Regions from separate parts of the Pseudomonas sp. PDM14 genome, predicted to be linked through region 2. Evidence: predicted binding sites of a transcription regulator. Region 2 holds the regulator's gene; the other holds the start of a gene.
The links. The regulator FliA, encoded in region 2, starts transcription of late flagellar genes. The targets are predictions, from matches to a motif close to CTAAAGTTTNNNNNNNNNNNGCCGNTAA.
Positions count from the first base shown of each region.

Region 1: the regulator FliA is predicted to act here: its motif matches at 7,893-7,920, upstream of IB229_RS14620 (methyl-accepting chemotaxis protein).

Region 1 covers NZ_JACVAQ010000002.1:417,230-426,722, forward strand. The annotation lists gene IB229_RS14585 (ATP-NAD kinase family protein) at 1-240, opposite strand, end outside; gene IB229_RS14590 (PA1571 family protein) at 544-720, shown strand; gene pdxB (4-phosphoerythronate dehydrogenase PdxB) at 835-1,965, opposite strand; gene IB229_RS14600 (MATE family efflux transporter) at 2,099-3,472, shown strand; gene tusA (sulfurtransferase TusA) at 3,500-3,745, opposite strand; gene rlmM (23S rRNA (cytidine(2498)-2'-O)-methyltransferase RlmM) at 3,808-4,857, opposite strand; gene acnA (aconitate hydratase AcnA) at 5,003-7,744, shown strand; gene IB229_RS14620 (methyl-accepting chemotaxis protein) at 7,956-9,493, shown strand, end outside.
Region 2 covers NZ_JACVAQ010000002.1:552,019-561,511, forward strand. The annotation lists gene IB229_RS15195 (chemotaxis protein CheA) at 1-1,375, opposite strand, end outside; gene IB229_RS15200 (protein phosphatase CheZ) at 1,405-2,193, opposite strand; gene IB229_RS15205 (chemotaxis response regulator CheY) at 2,213-2,587, opposite strand; gene fliA (RNA polymerase sigma factor FliA) at 2,670-3,416, opposite strand; gene fleN (flagellar synthesis regulator FleN) at 3,413-4,246, opposite strand; gene flhF (flagellar biosynthesis protein FlhF) at 4,338-5,660, opposite strand; gene flhA (flagellar biosynthesis protein FlhA) at 5,673-7,769, opposite strand; gene IB229_RS15230 (hypothetical protein) at 7,902-8,705, opposite strand; gene flhB (flagellar biosynthesis protein FlhB) at 8,828-9,493, opposite strand, start outside.

The DNA.
Region 1 (9,493 bases), 130 kb from region 2:
ATGGGCGAACCCCAGTTCGGCGAGCAGGTCAGCGCCCATGGCGCCGGGAAAGGTCAGGAACTCCAAGCGCTCGGCCAACGGCAGCAGGCATTGCAAGGCGATGCGCGTGCGCTCGGCGGCGCGCGGTTCGGCGCCCAAGGCCAGGGCCTGCTCGGCCACGCCATCGCTGCCCTTGAGCGCAGCGGTGCCACCGAGGCCGGCGAGCGGGTTGATGATCAGGCCCATGTGAAAGGCGCTCATGCGTTCTCCTGAAGCGGTACTAGGCCGGTAGGCCCTGACTGTCTACATACAAGGTCTGATTGGCAGGCGGCTGATTTTGCCCAACAGTTGCCACTCAGTCGATTGTGCCGTTCAACGGTTGAACACCTGCAGCTCGTCACGGTCACTTTTTTCAGGACCGAACGATGGCGAGCGTTTGGCACGATGACTGCTAAACCTGGTTTCGGCCCTGAATTTTTGGCGCTTTTTTGGCGCCCAGGACTGTCACCGCGCGTTCATATAACCGTCTTAGACTGCGCGCACCACCTGATGAGGAGACAGGCTATGAGCTTGAATGACAACAGTTCCAACCGTCACCGTGTCGTTGCGTTGAAGCCGCAGCAGCCGGTGGGTGGCTCGATCATCGATGCCCAGGGTCGTGAAGTTCCGATCACCGAAGGCATGATCCAGCACGCGTGCCGCGAGCTGGAGAAGAACTGGTCCATCCCCAAACAGGCTTGAGCCTTACCCCTCGCCCTTCGGGGTTGAATGACCCGGGCACTGCCCGGGTTTTTTATGCGCGCTTTCCGCAGGACGCGCCATAACGCTCCCGGGTTTCGGTGCGCACGGCGCACCCTACGACAGCGTCGCTCCCAGCGCGGTGACTACCTGACCCAGCGCGGCAGGCTGCCCCGCCACGCTCACCGTCAGACCGTCGATTTCACGGCGCGGTGGGTAATGCTTGCGCAGGGCGTCGAACGCCGCGCGGCGCTGAGCTTCATCGCCATGCAGGCTGCGACGGAAATCCGCATCGTCGCGACGCGGGTCGTACACCGCGCGGCAAAGCGTGGCCAGGGCCCAGTCCGGAGCCGTGCCGGCAGCGAGCTGCACCTGTTGCAACCAGGCCGGCGGCAACAGGTCGGCCAGGTGCACCTGCTCGGCGAGGCCCATGGCGGCGCAGTAGGCCTGGTAGATCTGCGCGGTACCGCGCAGCTTGCCGTCGAGGCTGTAACCGGCGATGTGCGGCGTGGCGATGTGACACAGCGCGGCCAGGTCGACATCGGCCAGCGGCTCGCCTTCCCAGACATCCAGCGCCACGTGCAGGTCGGCACCGCTGCGCAGGTGGGCGAGCAGCGCCTTATTGTCGACCACCGCGCCGCGGCTGGCGTTGATCAGCCAGGCGCCGGGGCGCAGTGCCCGCAGCTGATCGGCGCCGATCAGGTGGCGCGTGCCGGCATCCAGCGGCGTGTGCAGGCTGATCACCTCGCACTCGCGCAGGATCTGCTCCAGTTCGACGAAATCGCCGCCCTCCGCCGCCTGACGCGGTGGATCGCAGACCTGCACATCCCAACCCAGCCCTTGCAGCACCTTGACCAGGCGCCCGCCGACCTGGCCAGCACCGACCACACCGTAACGCAGCGGCGCCAGCGGCCGGGCATGCTTTTCCGCCAGCGAGAGCAGGCAACCGAGTACGTAGTCCACCACGCCACGGGCGTTGCAGCCCGGCGCGCTGGACCAGACGATGCCGGCTTCGGCGAAGTAATCGAGGTCGAGGTGGTCGGTGCCGATGGTGCAGGTGCCGACGAAGCGCACGCGGCTGCCTTCGAGCAGCGCACGGTCAACGCGGGTCACCGAGCGCACCAGCAGCACCTCGGCGTCGCCCAGCGTGGCGCGGTCGATGGCTCGGCCGGGGCTGCGGCGCAGCGTGCCGAAGCCGGCGAAGAACTCATTGAGCAGGGGAATGTTTTCGTCGGCGACTATGTGCATGCGACCTCCAGAAGCGAGGCGCCATTCTAGGCGCTATGCCGGCAACCGGGTAAGCCCGTCGCCCGGCGCTTTCCTGAGCGATCGGCCAGGGCGTAGAATGCGCCGCCTCGCGCACTCCCCCGCCGGTCCCCCGATGCTCGCTCAATCCCGCTCCACCCGCGTGTTCACCGAACTGCGCGCCCTGCTGTCCCTGGCTACTCCAATCATCATCGCGCAGCTCGCGCACACCGCCATGGGCTTCGTCGATGCGGTGATGGCCGGCCGCGTCGGCCCGCATGACCTTGCTGCCGTGGCCCTGGGCAACTCGCTGTGGGTGCCGGTGTACCTGCTGATGACCGGCCTGCTGCTGGCCACCACGCCGAAAGTCGCCCAGCACTTCGGTGCCGGGCAACAGGCGCAGACCGGCCCGCTGGTGCGCCAGGCGTTGTGGCTGGGCCTGGCAATCGGTTGCGCCGCGGCCGCGCTGCTATGGAGCGCCACGCCGGTGCTGCGCCTGATGCGGGTCGATGCAGAGCTGACCGACATGTCCATGCGCTACCTGCACGGCATCGCCTTCGGCTTCCCGGCGGTGGCGGTCTATCACGTGCTGCGCTGCTTTAGCGACGGCCTCGGCCATACCCGCCCGAGCATGATCCTCGGCATCGGCGGCCTGCTGCTGAACATCCCGCTCAACTACGTGCTGATCTACGGCCATCTGGGTATGCCGGCGCTGGGCGGCGTCGGCTGTGGCTGGGCCAGCGGCATCGTCATGTGGGCAATGCTGCTGGGGTTGCTCTGGTGGGTGCACCGCGCGCCGTACTACCAGGCCAGTCAGCTGTTCAGCCGCTTCGACTGGCCGCAGTGGCCGGTGATCAAGCGCCTGTTGTCGATTGGCGTGCCGATTGGCGTGTCGGTGTTCGCCGAGGCGAGCATTTTTTCGGTGATCGCCCTGCTCATCGGCGGGCTCGGTGCCACGGTGGTCGCCGGGCACCAGATCGCGCTGAACTTCAGCTCACTGGTCTTCATGATCCCCTATTCGCTGGGCATGGCTGCCACCGTGCGCGTCGGCCAGGCCCTGGGGCGTAGCCAGCCACGCGAGGCGCGTTTCGCTGCTGGCGTCGGCATGGCCACCGCACTGGCCTATGCCTGCCTGTCGGCGAGCCTGATGTACCTGCTGCGCCACGAGATCGCGCAGATCTACACCTCGGCGCCGGAGGTGATCGCCATCGCCAGCGGCCTGATCGTCTACTCGGCGCTGTTCCAGTTCTCCGACGCCATCCAGGTCACCGCGGCCGGTGCCCTGCGTGGCTATCAGGACACCCGAGCGACGATGATCTTCACCCTCTTCGCCTACTGGGGCATCGGCTTGCCGGTGGGTTACGCGCTGGGGCTGAGCGATGTGTTCGGCGAGCCATCCGGGCCGAAGGGCCTGTGGCAGGGCCTGGTGGTCGGCCTGACCTGCGCTGCGGTGTTGCTCGGCATCCGCCTGCAGCGCAGCTCGCGGCGCTACATCCGCATGGTGCGTTGATCGCGCCTGGCACTTGAGCGGCCGGGCTCAGTCGAGTTTTTTGCGGATCCAGTACAGGTAGGCGCCGCCTTCCTCGCCCTGCTCGACCAGCTCATGGCCGAGAAACACGCAGAACTTGGGAATGTCGCGCTTGGTCGAGGGGTCGGTGGCGAGCACCTTGAGCAGGCCGCCGGCCGGCAGATCGCGCACCTTGTTGTGCAGCATCATCACCGGTTCGGGGCAGTTCAGGCCGCTGGCATCGAGAATCGCGTCGGCGTGCAGGGATTGGGACATCGTGGGGCTCCGGAAAACGGCCGGCATTGTCGCGCAAAGCCGGGCTTCAGGTCACGCCGGGCTCACAGCCGGCGCAGGTGACAGGTGACCTCTTCGCGGTCGTGATAAAGCTGCTTGCAGGCGATCGACACCCTGATCTTGCGTGCGGCAAAACTCTCTTCCAGGCGCAGCAGCAGACGCCGCACCTCGGCATAACGCTGCTTCATCGGCAGCTTGAGGTTGACCACCGCCTCGCGGCAATGCCCTTCACCGATCCAGCTTTCCAGCAGCGCGGCATTGCGCGCGGGCTTCTCGACGATGTCGCAGACCATCCAGTCCACCGGCTGCTTGGGCTTCCAGGTGAAGCCGTCGACCATCAGGTGCTGCACCAGGCCGGTGTCCATCAGGCTCTCGGCCATCGGGCCGTTGTCGATGGCGGTGACCAGCATGCCGCGCTTGACCAGTTGGTAGGTCCAGCCGCCCGGCGCGGCGCCGAGGTCGACGCCGGTCATCTCGTCCGACAGGCGCGTGTCCCACTGCTCGCGCGGGATGAAGGTGTGCCAGGCCTCTTCCAGTTTCAGCGTCGAACGGCTCGGTGCCTCGCGGGGGAATTTCAGCCGCGGGATACCCATCGGCCAGATCGCCGAATTGTTCGCCTCGGCCAGGCCGAGGAATACCTCACGACCGCTCTTGAACGTCAGCAGCAGGCGCGGCTTGCTCGTGTCCTCGACCAGGCGACCGGCGCCCATCAGCGCCTTGCGCAGCGGGGCCTCGAACTTCTTGCAGAAGTTCGACAGCTCCTTGCCGTCGTTGGTATCGAGCACCTCCAGCCACAAACTGCCGCACACCGGGTACGCAGCCAGGCTTGCGAGCAGCACGCTGATGCGATCGGTTTCCGGCAACTGCACGTAGCCGCCGCGCGCCCACTGGCGCGGGAAGATCAGCCGGCTGAACTTCAGCCCCTGCATCAGGCGCTGTGCGCCGCCGTCTTCGCTGCAAATGAATTCGGCGTGGGCGCTACTCGGCTTGCTCTTGGCATAACCGGCCACCTCAAGGCGTGCGGCGTGTTCGGCGATCTCGGCACAGACCTCACCCTCGAAGCCGGGGCGGCAGTGCAGCAACAAAGTATTCATCGGGGCGTCTCCTCAGGCCGCGCATGATAGCCGAGACGGGGAACCCTGGATGCAGCTGGCGAGTCCAGTGATTGGCGGCGGCGCAGCTAAAGGGCTAGCTTCATGAAGTTGTTCGCCCGTGTCGCCGAGCCTAGAGGAGAACGTGATGCCATCGCTGGATAGCCTGAAGACCCGCCGCAGCCTGACCGTCAGCGGCAAGACCTACCACTATTACAGTCTGCCAGAGGCCGCCAAGAGCCTCGGCGACATCGACCGCCTGCCCATTTCGCTGAAAGTCCTGCTGGAAAACCTGCTGCGCTGGGAAGACAACGTCACCGTCAGCGCCTATGACATCAAGGCCATTGTCGACTGGCTCAAGCAGCGCCGCTCCGACCAGGAGATCCAGTACCGCCCCGCGCGCGTGCTGATGCAGGACTTCACCGGCGTGCCGGCGGTGGTCGACCTGGCGGCCATGCGCGCGGCGATGGCCAAGGCCGGCGGAGATCCGCAGAAGATCAACCCGCTGTCGCCGGTGGACCTGGTCATCGACCACTCGGTGATGGTCGACCGCTACGCCAGCGCCGAGGCCTTCGGCGAGAACGTCGACATCGAGATGCAACGCAACGGCGAGCGTTACGCGTTCCTGCGCTGGGGCCAGAGCGCCTTCGACAACTTCCGCGTGGTGCCACCGGGCACCGGCATCTGCCACCAGGTCAACCTCGAGTACCTGGGGCGCACCGTGTGGACCAAGGAAGAAGGCGGCGAGACCCTGGCCTTCCCCGACACCCTGGTCGGCACCGACTCGCACACCACCATGATCAACGGCCTCGGCGTACTCGGCTGGGGCGTCGGTGGCATCGAGGCGGAAGCGGCCATGCTCGGCCAGCCGGTGTCGATGCTGATTCCCGAGGTGATCGGCTTCAAGCTCAGCGGCCAGCTCAAGGAAGGCATCACCGCCACCGACCTGGTGCTGACGGTGACGCAAATGCTGCGCAAGAAAGGCGTGGTCGGGAAATTCGTCGAGTTCTACGGCGACGGCCTGGCCACCCTGCCCCTGGCCGACCGCGCGACCATCGCCAACATGGCCCCGGAGTACGGTGCCACCTGTGGTTTCTTCCCGGTGGACGACATCACCCTCGGCTACTTGCGCCTGTCCGGTCGCCCGGACGACACCGTGGCGCTGGTCGAGGCCTACAGCAAGGCCCAGGGCATGTGGCGCGAACCTGGCCACGAGCCGCTGTTCAGCGACACCCTGGAACTGGACATGGGCAGCGTCGAGGCCAGCCTGGCCGGGCCCAAGCGCCCACAGGACCGCGTCGCCCTGGGTGACGTGCAGAAGGTCTTCAACGACCTGGTCGGCCTGCAGCTCAAGCCCGACAGCAAGGAAGAAGGCCGTCTGCTCAGCGAAGGCGGTGGCGGTGCGGCCGTCGGCGCCACGGCGAGCAACGGCGAAGTCGATTACGAAGATGAAGGCCAGACCCATCGCCTGAAGAATGGCGCGGTGGTGATCGCCGCCATCACCTCCTGCACCAACACCTCCAACCCCAGCGTGATGATGGCCGCCGGCCTGCTGGCGAAGAAGGCGGTGGAAAAGGGCCTGCAACGCAAGCCGTGGGTGAAGAGCTCGCTGGCACCCGGCTCCAAGGTGGTCACCGAATACTTCGCCGCCGCCGACTTGACCCGCTACCTCGACCAGCTCGGCTTCGCCCTGGTCGGTTATGGCTGTACCACCTGCATTGGCAACTCCGGGCCGCTGCTCGAACCTATCGAGCGCGCCGTGCAGCAGGCCGACCTGACGGTCGCCTCGGTGCTCTCCGGCAACCGCAACTTCGAGGGTCGCGTGCACCCGCTGGTAAAAGCCAACTGGCTGGCCTCGCCGCCATTGGTGGTGGCGTACGCCCTGGCCGGGACCGTGCGCATCGACCTGAGCAGCGAATCGCTGGGCACTGGCAAGGATGGCCAGCCGGTATTTCTGCGCGACATCTGGCCCAGCCAGCAGGAAATCAGCGAGGCCATCGCCAAGGTCGACACGGCGATGTTCCGCAAGGAATACGCCGAAGTGTTCAGCGGCGAGGCCCAATGGCAGGCCATCGAGGTGCCGCAGGCCGCGACCTACGTCTGGCAGGACGACTCGACCTACATCCAGCACCCGCCGTTCTTCGAGAACATCGCCGGGGCGCCGCCGCATATCGGCGATATCCACGGCGCACACATCCTCGCGCTGCTCGGCGACTCGGTGACCACCGACCACATTTCCCCCGCCGGCAATATCAAGAAGGACAGCCCCGCCGGCCGCTACCTCAGCGAGCACGGCGTCGACTACCTCGACTTCAACTCCTACGGCTCACGCCGCGGCAACCATGAAGTGATGATGCGCGGCACCTTCGCCAACATCCGCATCCGCAACGAGATGCTCGGCGGCGAAGAAGGCGGCAACACCCTGCACGTACCCACCGGCGAGCGCCTGGCAATCTATGACGCAGCCATGCGCTACCAGGCCGAAGGCACGCCGCTGGTGATCTTCGCCGGCCAGGAGTACGGCACCGGCTCCAGCCGCGACTGGGCCGCCAAGGGCACCAACCTGCTGGGGGTCAAGGCGGTGATCGCCGAGAGCTTCGAGCGCATCCACCGTTCCAACCTGGTCGGCATGGGCGTGCTGCCGTTGCAGTTCAGCAACGGCCAGAGCCGCAAGACGCTCAAGCTGACCGGCCAGGAGACGGTCGCCATCAGCGGCCTGGACGGCGTCGAACTGCGCCCGCAGATGAACCTGACGCTGCAAATCGGCTACCTCGACGGGCGCAAGGAGGATGTGCAGGTGCTCTGCCGCATCGACACGCTCAACGAGGTCGAGTACTTCAAGGCCGGCGGCATCCTGCACTTCGTGCTGCGCCAGCTACTCGCCGAGTAGAACGCGCCGGGCCGGCAGCATCTGGCTGCCGGCCCAGGCGCATTCACCGTCGCCGACATCACTGACAGATCCATTCTTTTCGCTGCCATTCGGGCTTTTTGACGCTCAAGCACGGGCTCGCGCGATACACTGAAAACCTGACCGTTGATTAAACTTTCACGCTCGACGGCCGATGCCTCCTGACATACGTCTAATAAAAGAACCCGATGCCATGCGAAACAATCAGCCGGTCACCCAGCGCGAGCGCACTTTCCCGGCCCAGCAGCGACTGATCTCCACCACGGACATCAAGGGCCAGATCACCTACTGCAACGAAGCGTTCATCGAGATCAGCGGCTTCAGCCGCGACGAGCTGACCCGCTCCCCGCACAACATCGTGCGCCACCCTGACGTGCCGTCGGCGGTGTTCGAACACATGTGGACCACCCTGAAGAAGGGCCGCCCGTGGATGGGCATCGTCAAGAACCGCAGCAAGAACGGCGACCACTACTGGGTCAACGCCTACGTCATCCCGATGCTGGAAAACGGCCAGGTAGTCGGCTACGAGTCGGTGCGGGTCAAGCCCACGGCCGAGCAGGTACGTCGCGCCGAAGCGCTGTACGCACGCATCAACGCCGGCAAGGCCGCCATCCCCAGTGTCGACCGTTGGCTGCCGGTGGTGCAGGCCTGGTTGCCGTTCATTCTGGTCAGCCAGATCGGCTTTCTGATCGGCCACTGGATCGGCTCCAGTTGGGGCTTCCTCATCGCCGCCCTGCTCTGCGTGCCGCTCGGCCTGTTCGGCCTGGCCTGGCAGAACCGTGGCGTACGCCGCCTGCTGCGCTTGGCCGAGCAGACAACCTCCGACCCGCTGATCGCGCAGATGTACACCGACAGCCGGGGCGCCGAGGCGCGCCTGGAAATGGCCATGCTCAGCCAGGAAGCGCGCCTGAAGACCTGCCTGACGCGCCTGCAGGACACCGCCGAGCGCCTCACCAATCAGGCGCGCCAGGCCGATACCCTGGCGCACAACAGCTCCGCCGGCCTCGAGCGCCAGCGCGTGGAGACCGAACAGGTCGCCACCGCGGTCAACGAGATGGCCGCCACCACGCTGGAAGTCGCCAGTAACGTCGCACGCACCGCCATCGCCACCCAGGAAGCCAACCGCCTGACCGGCGAAGGCCGCAACGTCACCGCCGATACCCGTGCGGCGATCCAGCGCCTGTCGGTATCGGTGGGCGAAACCGGCGAGACCGTGTCGCGCCTGGCCCAGGACAGCAACGAGATCGGCGGTGTGGTCGATGTGATCAAGGGCATCGCCGACCAGACCAACCTGCTCGCTCTCAACGCCGCCATCGAGGCCGCGCGCGCCGGGGAAATGGGCCGCGGTTTCGCCGTGGTCGCCGACGAGGTGCGTTCGCTGGCGCAGCGCACCGCCGAGTCCACCGGACAGATCCACGCCCTGATCGCCAAGCTGCAGCGCACTGCCGAAGAAGCGGTGCTGACCATGGAAGTCGGCCGCAAGCATGCCGACGAAGGCGTCGAGCGCGTGTTGCAGGCCGACCAGGCGCTGGTCGGCATCAGCGAAGCGGTCAGCAACATCACCGACATGGCCAACCAGATTGCCGCGGCGGCCGAGGAACAGAGCGCGGTGGCCGACGAGATCAACCAGAACATCACCACCATCGCGCAACTGGCCGACCAGACCTCGGCCGAGGCACAGAGCACCGCACAGCTAAGCAAGGAACTCACCGCTACCGCGCAGGACCAGTA
Region 2 (9,493 bases):
CCAGCTCGAGAATGATCTCTTTCTTCAGGTTGCGCGCCAGATCGCGGACCAGGCGCGGGAAGCGTCCGAAGACCTTCTTGATCGGCTGCATGCGGGTCTTCATGACCGAGGTCTGTAGATCCGCGGTGACCACGTCAAGGTTGGAGACGGCCTTGGCCATCGCCTCGTCGCCACTGTTCAGGCCCAGGCGCACCAGACGGTTACGCACCAGGACCAGCTCACCGACCATGTTCATGATCTCGTCCAGGCGAGCGGTATCGACGCGTACCGTGGTTTCGGCTTCGCTGGCGCTGTTGGCCTTCTCGGCAGCAGGTGCCTGGGCGGCAGCGGCGGGAGCAGGCGCAGGGGCGGCAGCTGGTTTGCTCGCTTCCACCTTGGCCGCCGGTTTGGGCGCAGGCTTGGCCGGCGCAGGCGCAGCGGCCGGTTTGCTGACGGGGGCAGCAACCACGGGCGCGGCCTGGACAACCTCTTCGCTGAACTTGCCCTTGCCGTGCAACTGGTCGAGCAATGCCTCGAATTCGTCGTCGGAGATGTTATCGCCACCGCCCGCTGCGGCGGGAGCCGGTGCTACAGCGGCGACAGGAGCAGGTGCTGGCGCGGCAACTGCCGGCTCGACGAACTTGCCCTTGCCATGCAGCTGATCGAGCAGCGCTTCGAATTCGTCGTCGGTGATTTCATCGCCGCCACCGGCAGCCGGGGCTGCAACAGGCGCCGCTGCTGGAGCAGGTGCGGCGGCCGGAGCCTTGGCCTCGGGCTCGACGAACTTGCCCTTGCCATGCAGCTGATCGAGTAGCGCTTCGAATTCGTCGTCGGTGATTTCATCACCCGATGCAGCAGCAGGTGCCGGCGCTTCGCTCGGGGTATCACCGATAGCATCGAGCAGTTGCTCGAATTCACTGTCGGTGATGTCGCCGGAAGCCGCCTGCGGTGCAGCCGGCGCTTCAGGTTCCTCCTCGACCGCGGCCGCCGGCGCCTCATCGGCTCCTTGCGGTTCGGCCAGGCGCGCCAAGGCAGCCAGCAGCTCCGGCGAGGCCGGCGTCGGCTCGACGCGCTCGCGCACCTGACTGAACATTTCGTTGACGGCATCCAGTGCCTGCAACACCACGTCCATCAGCTCGGCAGTGACCCGACGTTCACCCTTGCGCAGGATGTCGAATACGTTCTCGGCAATGTGGCAGCACTCCACCAGCTCATTGAGCTGGAGGAACCCGGCCCCACCCTTGACGGTGTGGAATCCACGGAAAATCGCATTGAGCAGGCCCGTGTCATCTGGGCGGCTTTCCAGCTCAACCAGTTGCTCGGACAATTGTTCAAGAATTTCGCCGGCCTCTACCAGAAAGTCCTGGAGGATTTCTTCATCGGCGTCGAAGCTCATCATTGCGCTCCAAAGGCTCTGTTAGAGCCTTAAAATCCTAGGCTGGACAGCAGATCGTCGACATCATCCTGATTGGATGCTACATCCTCACGCTTATCGGCATGAATCTGCGGACCTTCACCCTTGGAAGGCTCTTTTTGTTTTTCTTGCTCTACGCGCAGTGTTTCGTGGTCATGCTTGATACCGGCAAAGCGGTCCACATGACTGGCCATCAACACCAGTTTCAGCAAGTTACCTTCCACTTCCGTAACCAACTGGGTTACACGCTTGATCACCTGACCGGTGAGGTCCTGGTAATCCTGCGCCAGCAGAATATCGTTGAGGTGCGCCGAGAGTTTCTGGCTGTCGCGGTCGCTGCGGGCCAGAAACAGTTCGATACGCTTGGCCAGCTCGCGGAACGCATCGGCGCTGAGTTCCCGGCGCATGAAGCGCCCCCAGTCAGCACTCAGGCTCTGCGCTTCGCTGCCCAAATCGTTGACCAGCGGCGCGCTCTGCTCGACCAGGTCCATGGTGCGATTGGCCGCGTTCTCGGTCATCTGCACAACGTAGGACAGCCGCTCGGTAGCGTCGGTGATCTGTGAAATTTCCTTGGCGTGCGGCATCCGCGGATCGATCTGGAAATTGACGATCGCGCTGTGCAGCTCGCGGGTAAGCTTGCCTACTTCCTGATACAGGCCACGGTCGCGTGTCTGGTTCAGTTCGTGGATCAGTTGCACCGCCTCGCCGAAGTGACCTTTTTCGAGGCTGTCGACGAGCTCGCGGGCATGAACTTTCAGGGTCGACTCTAGTTCGCCCAGTGAAGAATCTTCGTTTGCCATAGCGCCCTCGCGGCGGACATCAGCCGTTAACCCGTTCGAAGATCTTCTCGATCTTCTCTTTCAGTACCTGGGCAGTGAACGGCTTTACTACATAACCGTTAACGCCAGCCTGGGCCGCTTCGATGATCTGATCGCGCTTGGCTTCAGCTGTCACCATCAATACAGGCAGGGTTTTCAGACGCTCATCGGCACGCACCGCGCGCAACAGGTCGATACCCGTCATGCCCGGCATGTTCCAGTCAGTCACCAGAAAATCGAAGCTACCGCTTTGCAGCATCGGCAATGCTGTGGTGCCGTCATCAGCCTCGGCGGTATTGGTGAAACCCAAATCGCGCAAGAGGTTCTTGATGATCCGTCGCATCGTCGAAAAGTCGTCAACGATGAGGATTTTCATGTTCTTGTCCAAGTCGACCTCCGTACAGTCCTAAACGTCATCGGCACCCGATGACGCTGCAATCATGAAACCGGTGACGCCGTCAGTGCGCTCGCCACTCACCCAGTCGGGCCCGCAAGCGTGCGGCACACTGACTGTGCAACTGGCTGACACGCGACTCGCTGACCCCCAGGACCTCACCGATTTCCTTGAGATTCAGCTCTTCGTCGTAATACAGCGCCAGGACCAGACGTTCACGCTCCGGCAGGTTGGAGATGGCATCAGCCAACGCCGCCTGGAAACGCTCGTCTTCCAGGTCATGCAGAGGTTCGGTCTGGGTACTACCGGTGTCTTCCTGCAGCCCGCCATGTTCGCCGTCCTGCACGAGGTCGTCGAAACTGAACAGACGGCTGCCCAAAGTGTCGCCAAGAATGCCGTAGTAATCCTCGAGACTCAATTGGAGTTCGGCCGCAACTTCTTGATCTTTAGCGTCTCGCCCCGTTCTGGCCTCGATTGTTCGAATCGCGTCGCTGACCATACGGGTGTTGCGGTGGACCGAACGCGGCGCCCAGTCACCCTTGCGCACCTCGTCGAGCATTGCGCCGCGGATGCGAATACCGGCGTAGGTTTCGAAGCTGGCGCCCTTGCTGCCGTCGTATTTCTTCGAAGCTTCGAGCAGGCCGATCATGCCCGCCTGCATCAGGTCGTCGACCTGGACACTGGCCGGCAGACGCGCCAGCAGGTGGTACGCGATGCGCTTGACCAGCGGTGCGTAACGCTCGATCAGTTGGTGCTGAGAGTCCCGAGCCTGCGCCTTGTTGTACATAAGAAGTCCATTGGCTGCTGTCATACGGCCGAACCCGCGATCGGCTGCTGCACCAGACGTTCGACGAAGAACTCAAGATGGCCACGCGGGTTGGCCGGCAACGGCCACGTGTCAACTTTCTGAGCTATCGCTTTGAACGCCAGTGCGCATTTCGAGCGCGGGAAGGCTTCGTATACCGCGCGCTGCTTCTGCACGGCCTTGCGGACCGACTCGTCGTAGGGCACTGCCCCCACGTACTGCAGCGCCACATCGAGAAAACGGTCAGTCACTTTGGTCAGCTTAGCAAACAGGTTGCGACCTTCCTGCGGGCTATGAGCCATGTTGGCCAGAACGCGGAAGCGGCTCATGCCGTAGTCACGGTTGAGCAGCTTGATCAGCGCATAGGCATCGGTGATCGAGGTGGGCTCGTCGCACACCACCACGATCACTTCCTGGGCCGCGCGGACGAAACTCACCACGCCGTCGCCGATACCGGCCGCGGTGTCGATCACCAGAACGTCGAGGTTGTCGCTGATATCGCTGAATGCCTGGATCAGGCCGGCGTGCTGCATGGGCGTGAGCTGCACCATGCTCTGCGTGCCCGAAGCCGCCGGGACGATACGAATACCGCCGGGGCCCTGGATCAGCACGTCCTTGAGGTCGCACTCGCCGGAAATCACGTCGGCAAGGGTGCGTTTGGCGGTAAGGCCGAGCAGGACATCGACGTTGGCAAGGCCGAGGTCGGCGTCCATCAGCATGACCCGACGGCCGAGATCGGCCAGGGCCAGCGACAGATTCACCGACACATTGGTCTTGCCGACGCCGCCTTTGCCGCCGGTCACTGCAATCACCTGTACGGGATGAATACTACCCATGTCCTCTACACACCTTGTCTTGCCTGCACTGGGCTGAGTGGGCACTACACCCTACCTCAACACTAGATCGCCGTGGAGCCTGGCGCCTGCTCTAACTCGCCCGGCGTGCCGGATTCTGGTACAGCCCGGCGAATACATCGGCCATGGCTTCTTCACTTGGATCTTCCTGGGTCTGCAGACTGACCGCTCGGCTGACCAGCTGATGACTGCGCGGAACCTGCAGATCATCAGGAATCTTGGGCCCATCAGTGAGATAGGCTACCGGTAGATGCTGGCCGATAGCCAGTCCTAAAACTTCGCCGAGGCTGGTCGCCTCGTCCAGTTTGCTCAGAATGCAGCCGGCCAGGCCGCAGCGCTTGTAACTATGGTAGGCCGCTTTCAGCACCTGGCTCTGGCTGGTTGCCGCCAATACCAGGTAGTTCTTCGCTTTGACACCGCGCGCCGCCAGACTTTCCAGCTGCATGCGCAGCGCCGGATCATTGGCCGGCAGGCCGGCGGTGTCGATCAAGATAACGCGCTTGCGGGCCAGCGGGGCCAGGGCCTGCAACAGCGATTCGCCCGGATCGACCTGGGTCACGGAGACATTGAGGATGCGCCCCAGGGTCTTCAGTTGCTCCTGCGCGCCGATGCGGAAGCTGTCCATGCTCACCAGTGCGATGCTCTGCGGACCGTATTTGAGCACGTAACGCGCGGCCAGCTTGGCCAGCGTGGTGGTCTTGCCCATGCCGGCAGGGCCGACCAGGGCGATCACACCACCCTCTTCCAGCGGCTCAACCTTCGGCGTCTTGATCGCGTGGGCCAGGTGGGCCAGCAGCATGCGCCAGGCCTGACGCGGCTCCGCGACCTTGGCCACACGTTCCAGCAGCGCCTTGGACAGCTCGGCGGACAGGCCCATGCGTTGCAGGCGGCGCCACAGGTTGGCTTGTTGAGGACGACGGTTCTGCATCTGGCCCCAGGCGATGGAACCCAGCTGCACTTCGATCAGTTCGCGCAGACCGTGCAGCTCGAAGCGCATGGCGTCGATCACACGCTGATCGGCGACGGGTGCAGCGGCAACCGGTTGCGGCTGCGGCGCGGCCGGGCGCTGCGGCTTGTACAGCGATGCCGGCAGCTCGGGAGCGACGATGGACTCATTGGCGAACAGCTGGCGGTCCTTGCGTTCGTCAGCCACCGCACGGCTGGTCAGTTCGGCCTGGGCACTGGCGATCTTCGCCTGGGTCTTGCGCAGCTCGGCTTCCAGCGCAGGGTTCGGCGCACGCACGGGCTCGGGCATCTGGTAGTCCAGCGCGGCAGTCAGCTCGACACCACCGGCCACCCGGCGATTGCCGATGATGGCCGCATCAGCGCCCAGCTCATCGCGCACCAGTTTCATGGCTTGGCGCATATCGGCGGCGAAGAAGCGTTTGACTTGCATGGCTTAGAACCCTCAGTTCTGGCCCACCGTCGCAACGATGGTGACCTGCTTGTTGTCCGGTATTTCCTGGTAAGCCAGTACATGCATGCTGGGTACGGCGAGGCGCGCAAAGCGCGAGAGCATCGACCGAACCGGGCCGGCAACCAGCAGGATCACCGGTTTGCCCAACATCTCCTGGCGCTGCGCCGCATCCACCAGGGAGCGCTGCAGCTTCTCGGCCATTCCGGGTTCCAGGAGGATGCCATCCTCGGAGCCCTGTCCGGCCTTCTGCAGACTGTTGAGCAATATCTGTTCCAACCTTGGTTCCAATGTGATGACAGGAAGCTCCGGCTCTAGTCCCACAATGCTTTGCACGATTGCGCGGGCCAACGCGACGCGCACCGCAGCGACCATCGCGGCGGGATCTTGACTCTTCGGTGCGACGTTGGCGATGGCCTCTGCGATGGTGCGGATATCGCGCACCGGTACCTGCTCCTGCAACAGCGCCTGCAGAACCTTGAGCAGGGTCGACAACGACACCAGGCCAGGCACCAGCTCTTCGGCCAGCTTCGGCGAACTCTTGGCCAGCAGTTGCATCAGCTGCTGCACTTCCTCGTGCCCAAGCAGCTCGTGGGAGTGCTTGTGCAGAACCTGGTTGAGGTGCGTAGCCACCACCGTGCTGGCATCCACCACCGTGTAGCCAAGCGACTGCGCCTGGTCGCGCTGGGTCGGGTCGATCCACACCGCCTCCAGGCCGAACGCCGGATCTTTGGCGGCAATGCCGTTGAGGGTGCCGAACACCTGCCCCGGGTTGATCGCCAGTTCACGCTCCGGGTACACCTCCGCCTCGGCCACGCTGACGCCCATCAGGGTCAGGCGGTAGGCGTTGGGCAGCAGGTCGAGGTTGTCACGGATATGTACGGAGGGCATGAGGAAGCCCATCTCTTGGGAAAGCTTCTTGCGCACGCCCTTGATGCGCGCGAGCAACTGCCCACCCTGATTACGATCAACCAGCGGGATCAGGCGATAACCGACCTCCAGGCCGACCATGTCCACCGGGGTGACATCGTCCCACCCCAGTTCCTTGACCTCCTGCGCGCGCTGGGCGGGGAGCAGCTCCTGCTGGCGCTGGACTTCCTGGGCCTCCACGTCCTTGGCCTTGCGCTGCTTGTTGGCAATCCAGTAGGCGCCGCCGGCGGCGACCAGGCCCAGGCTGATGAAGGAGAAATGCGGCATGCCGGGCACCAGGCCCATGGCGATCATGATCGCGGCCGACACTGCCAGGGCGCGCGGCGAGGCGAACATCTGCCTGTTGACCTGGGCGCCCATGTCCTCGGAGGTGGAAACCCGGGTGACCATGATCGCCGCGGCGGTCGACAGCAGCAGCGAGGGGATCTGTGCGACCAGGCCGTCACCGATGGTCAGCAGGGTGTAGATGCGCCCGGCGTCGGCGAAGCTCAGGTCGTGCTGAAGGATACCGATCGCGATGCCACCGATGAGGTTGATGAACAGGATCAGCAGACCGGCGACGGCGTCACCGCGAACGAACTTGCTGGCACCGTCCATCGAACCGTAGAAGTCGGCCTCCTGAGCCACTTCGGTCCGGCGCTTCTTCGCCTCGACCTGGTCGATGATGCCGGCATTGAGGTCAGCGTCGATGGCCATCTGCTTGCCGGGCATGGCATCCAGGGTGAACCGCGCGCTGACCTCGGAGATCCGCCCGGCACCCTTGGTGACCACCACGAAGTTGATGATCATCAAGATGGCGAACACCACGATACCGACCACGTAGTTGCCGCCGATAACCACTTCACCGAAGGCCTTGATCACCTGGCCGGCGGCGTCGTGGCCTTCCTGGCCGTGCAACAGGACCACACGCGTGGAGGCCACGTTGAGCGCCAGGCGCAGCAGCGTGGCGGCCAGCAGAATGGTCGGAAACACGGCAAAATCGAGCGGCCGCAGGGCATAGATCGCCACCAGCAGCACGACGATCGACAGAGCGATACTGAAGGTGAACAGCACGTCCAGCAGAAAGGGCGGGATCGGCAGCATGACCATGCCGAGCATGACCAGCAGCAACAGGGGAATACCCAGGTTGCCGTGGCGCAACCCGGCCAGGTTGCTGCGCATGTTGCCGACCAGCTCTGCTCTATCTACTGCCACGCGGTGTTACCCCAGTCGTTCAATCTTTTGACGCAAAACGGCGTCGTGCTGGGGTAAGGGCAAGAAGCATTCCAACTCACCGAAAATCGGCCAACTCGCTTAACCGCGTGGATCGCCCGGCAGGTAAGAGCCAGTGATCTGCCGATAGGCCGCCGAGGTTCGCGGCCCCGCCTCACCGTCGACCTTGACGAAAATGCCGGGAAAACCATTGAGCCAACGCTGCAGCGCCTCGGTTCTGGCAATCAGCAGCGGATCGCCCGGTTTGCTGGTGACGTAACGCACGATCAGCGGCGCATCGTCTGCCGGTACCGGCTGGTCTACGAAGCGCGTCTGGCCGTTCTCGGCCATGCGCCGCAACAGCACCGCGGCACCGCACTGCTTGGACACGGCGGTGTCCGACCAGAGCCCGTCCTTGACGTACTTGCCGCTGACATACTGGTTGGAATAGCTCCACAGGTACGGCGACTGCACCTGCGGATGAAACTGCCGGTAGCCAAAGCCGTTGTAGCGTTCGAGCTGATAGAGCATGCCGGCCAGGCTCCAGTCGATATGCGTGCCGAGCCTCTTGAAGGTCAGCGCATCACTGGCGCTCTCCTCCCAGGTGAATGGCGGCCCGCCGACTTTCGGCCGTCCGGACGGCACCTGCACGGTTCGCGCCGTCAAGGGATCGCCGTTATGCAGGTGTTTGCGAAAATCCAGGCTGCTTTCCATGCAATGGATCACCGCGATGAAATCCCAGGGCACGCCCACGGCGTTGCCGACGTGCTCGTAGCGCGGCTGATTGGCGCGGATCTGGCTGACCAGGCTCTCCACTTCGGCAGCCTTGCCGATGCGGATCTGACAGGTGTTGAACAGGCGTTCGTATTCGCTGCGCAAGGCAGCGGAAAGCGGTATCTGGGCCATGGGGCACTCCTTGAGAAGCAGGCGACTGCATTCAGGTCGAGTACCGCGGCACGAGCCACTCACCACCTACCGGTTTAGGCGGCATGCACGGCTTGTCAAATGGGATGGGAGCGAACGTACGATCAGTTGTCGCGACGCAGGTCCGGCGGGATCGGCAGATCCGGTAGCGGGCCTGGGCGCTTGGCCTTGCCGGCGCGGAACTGGCGCAGCTGGTAGACGTACGCCAGCACCTGGGCCACGGCCAGGTAGAGGCCGGCAGGAATCTCGGCCTCGACTTCTGTGGAATAGAACACCGCCCGCGCCAGAGCTGGCGATTCGAGCATGGTGACCTTGTGTTCCTTGGCGATCTCGCGAATCTTCAACGCGAGGAAATCGCCACCCTTGGCCAGCAGCACCGGCGCATTGCCGGACGCCGGGTCGTACTTCAGGGCGACCGCGAAGTGCGTCGGGTTGGTGATCACCACGTCGGCCTGCGGCACGGACTGCATCATGCGCCGCTCGGCCATCTCGCGCTGCAACTGACGGATCTTGCCTTTGACTTCCGGCTTGCCCTCGGAGTCCTTGTACTCGTCGCGCACTTCCTGCTTGGTCATCTTCAGCTTCTGCTTGGAATCCCACAGCTGAAACGGTACATCCACACCGGCGATCAGGATCAGCCCGCTGGCCAGCCACAAGGCGCTCCAGCCGACGATCTGCAGGCTGTGCATGATCGCCTGCTCGATCGGCTCGTTGGCCATCGCCAGAATGTCGTCCGTATCAGAGGAAAGCACTGCCAGCGCCACCATCAG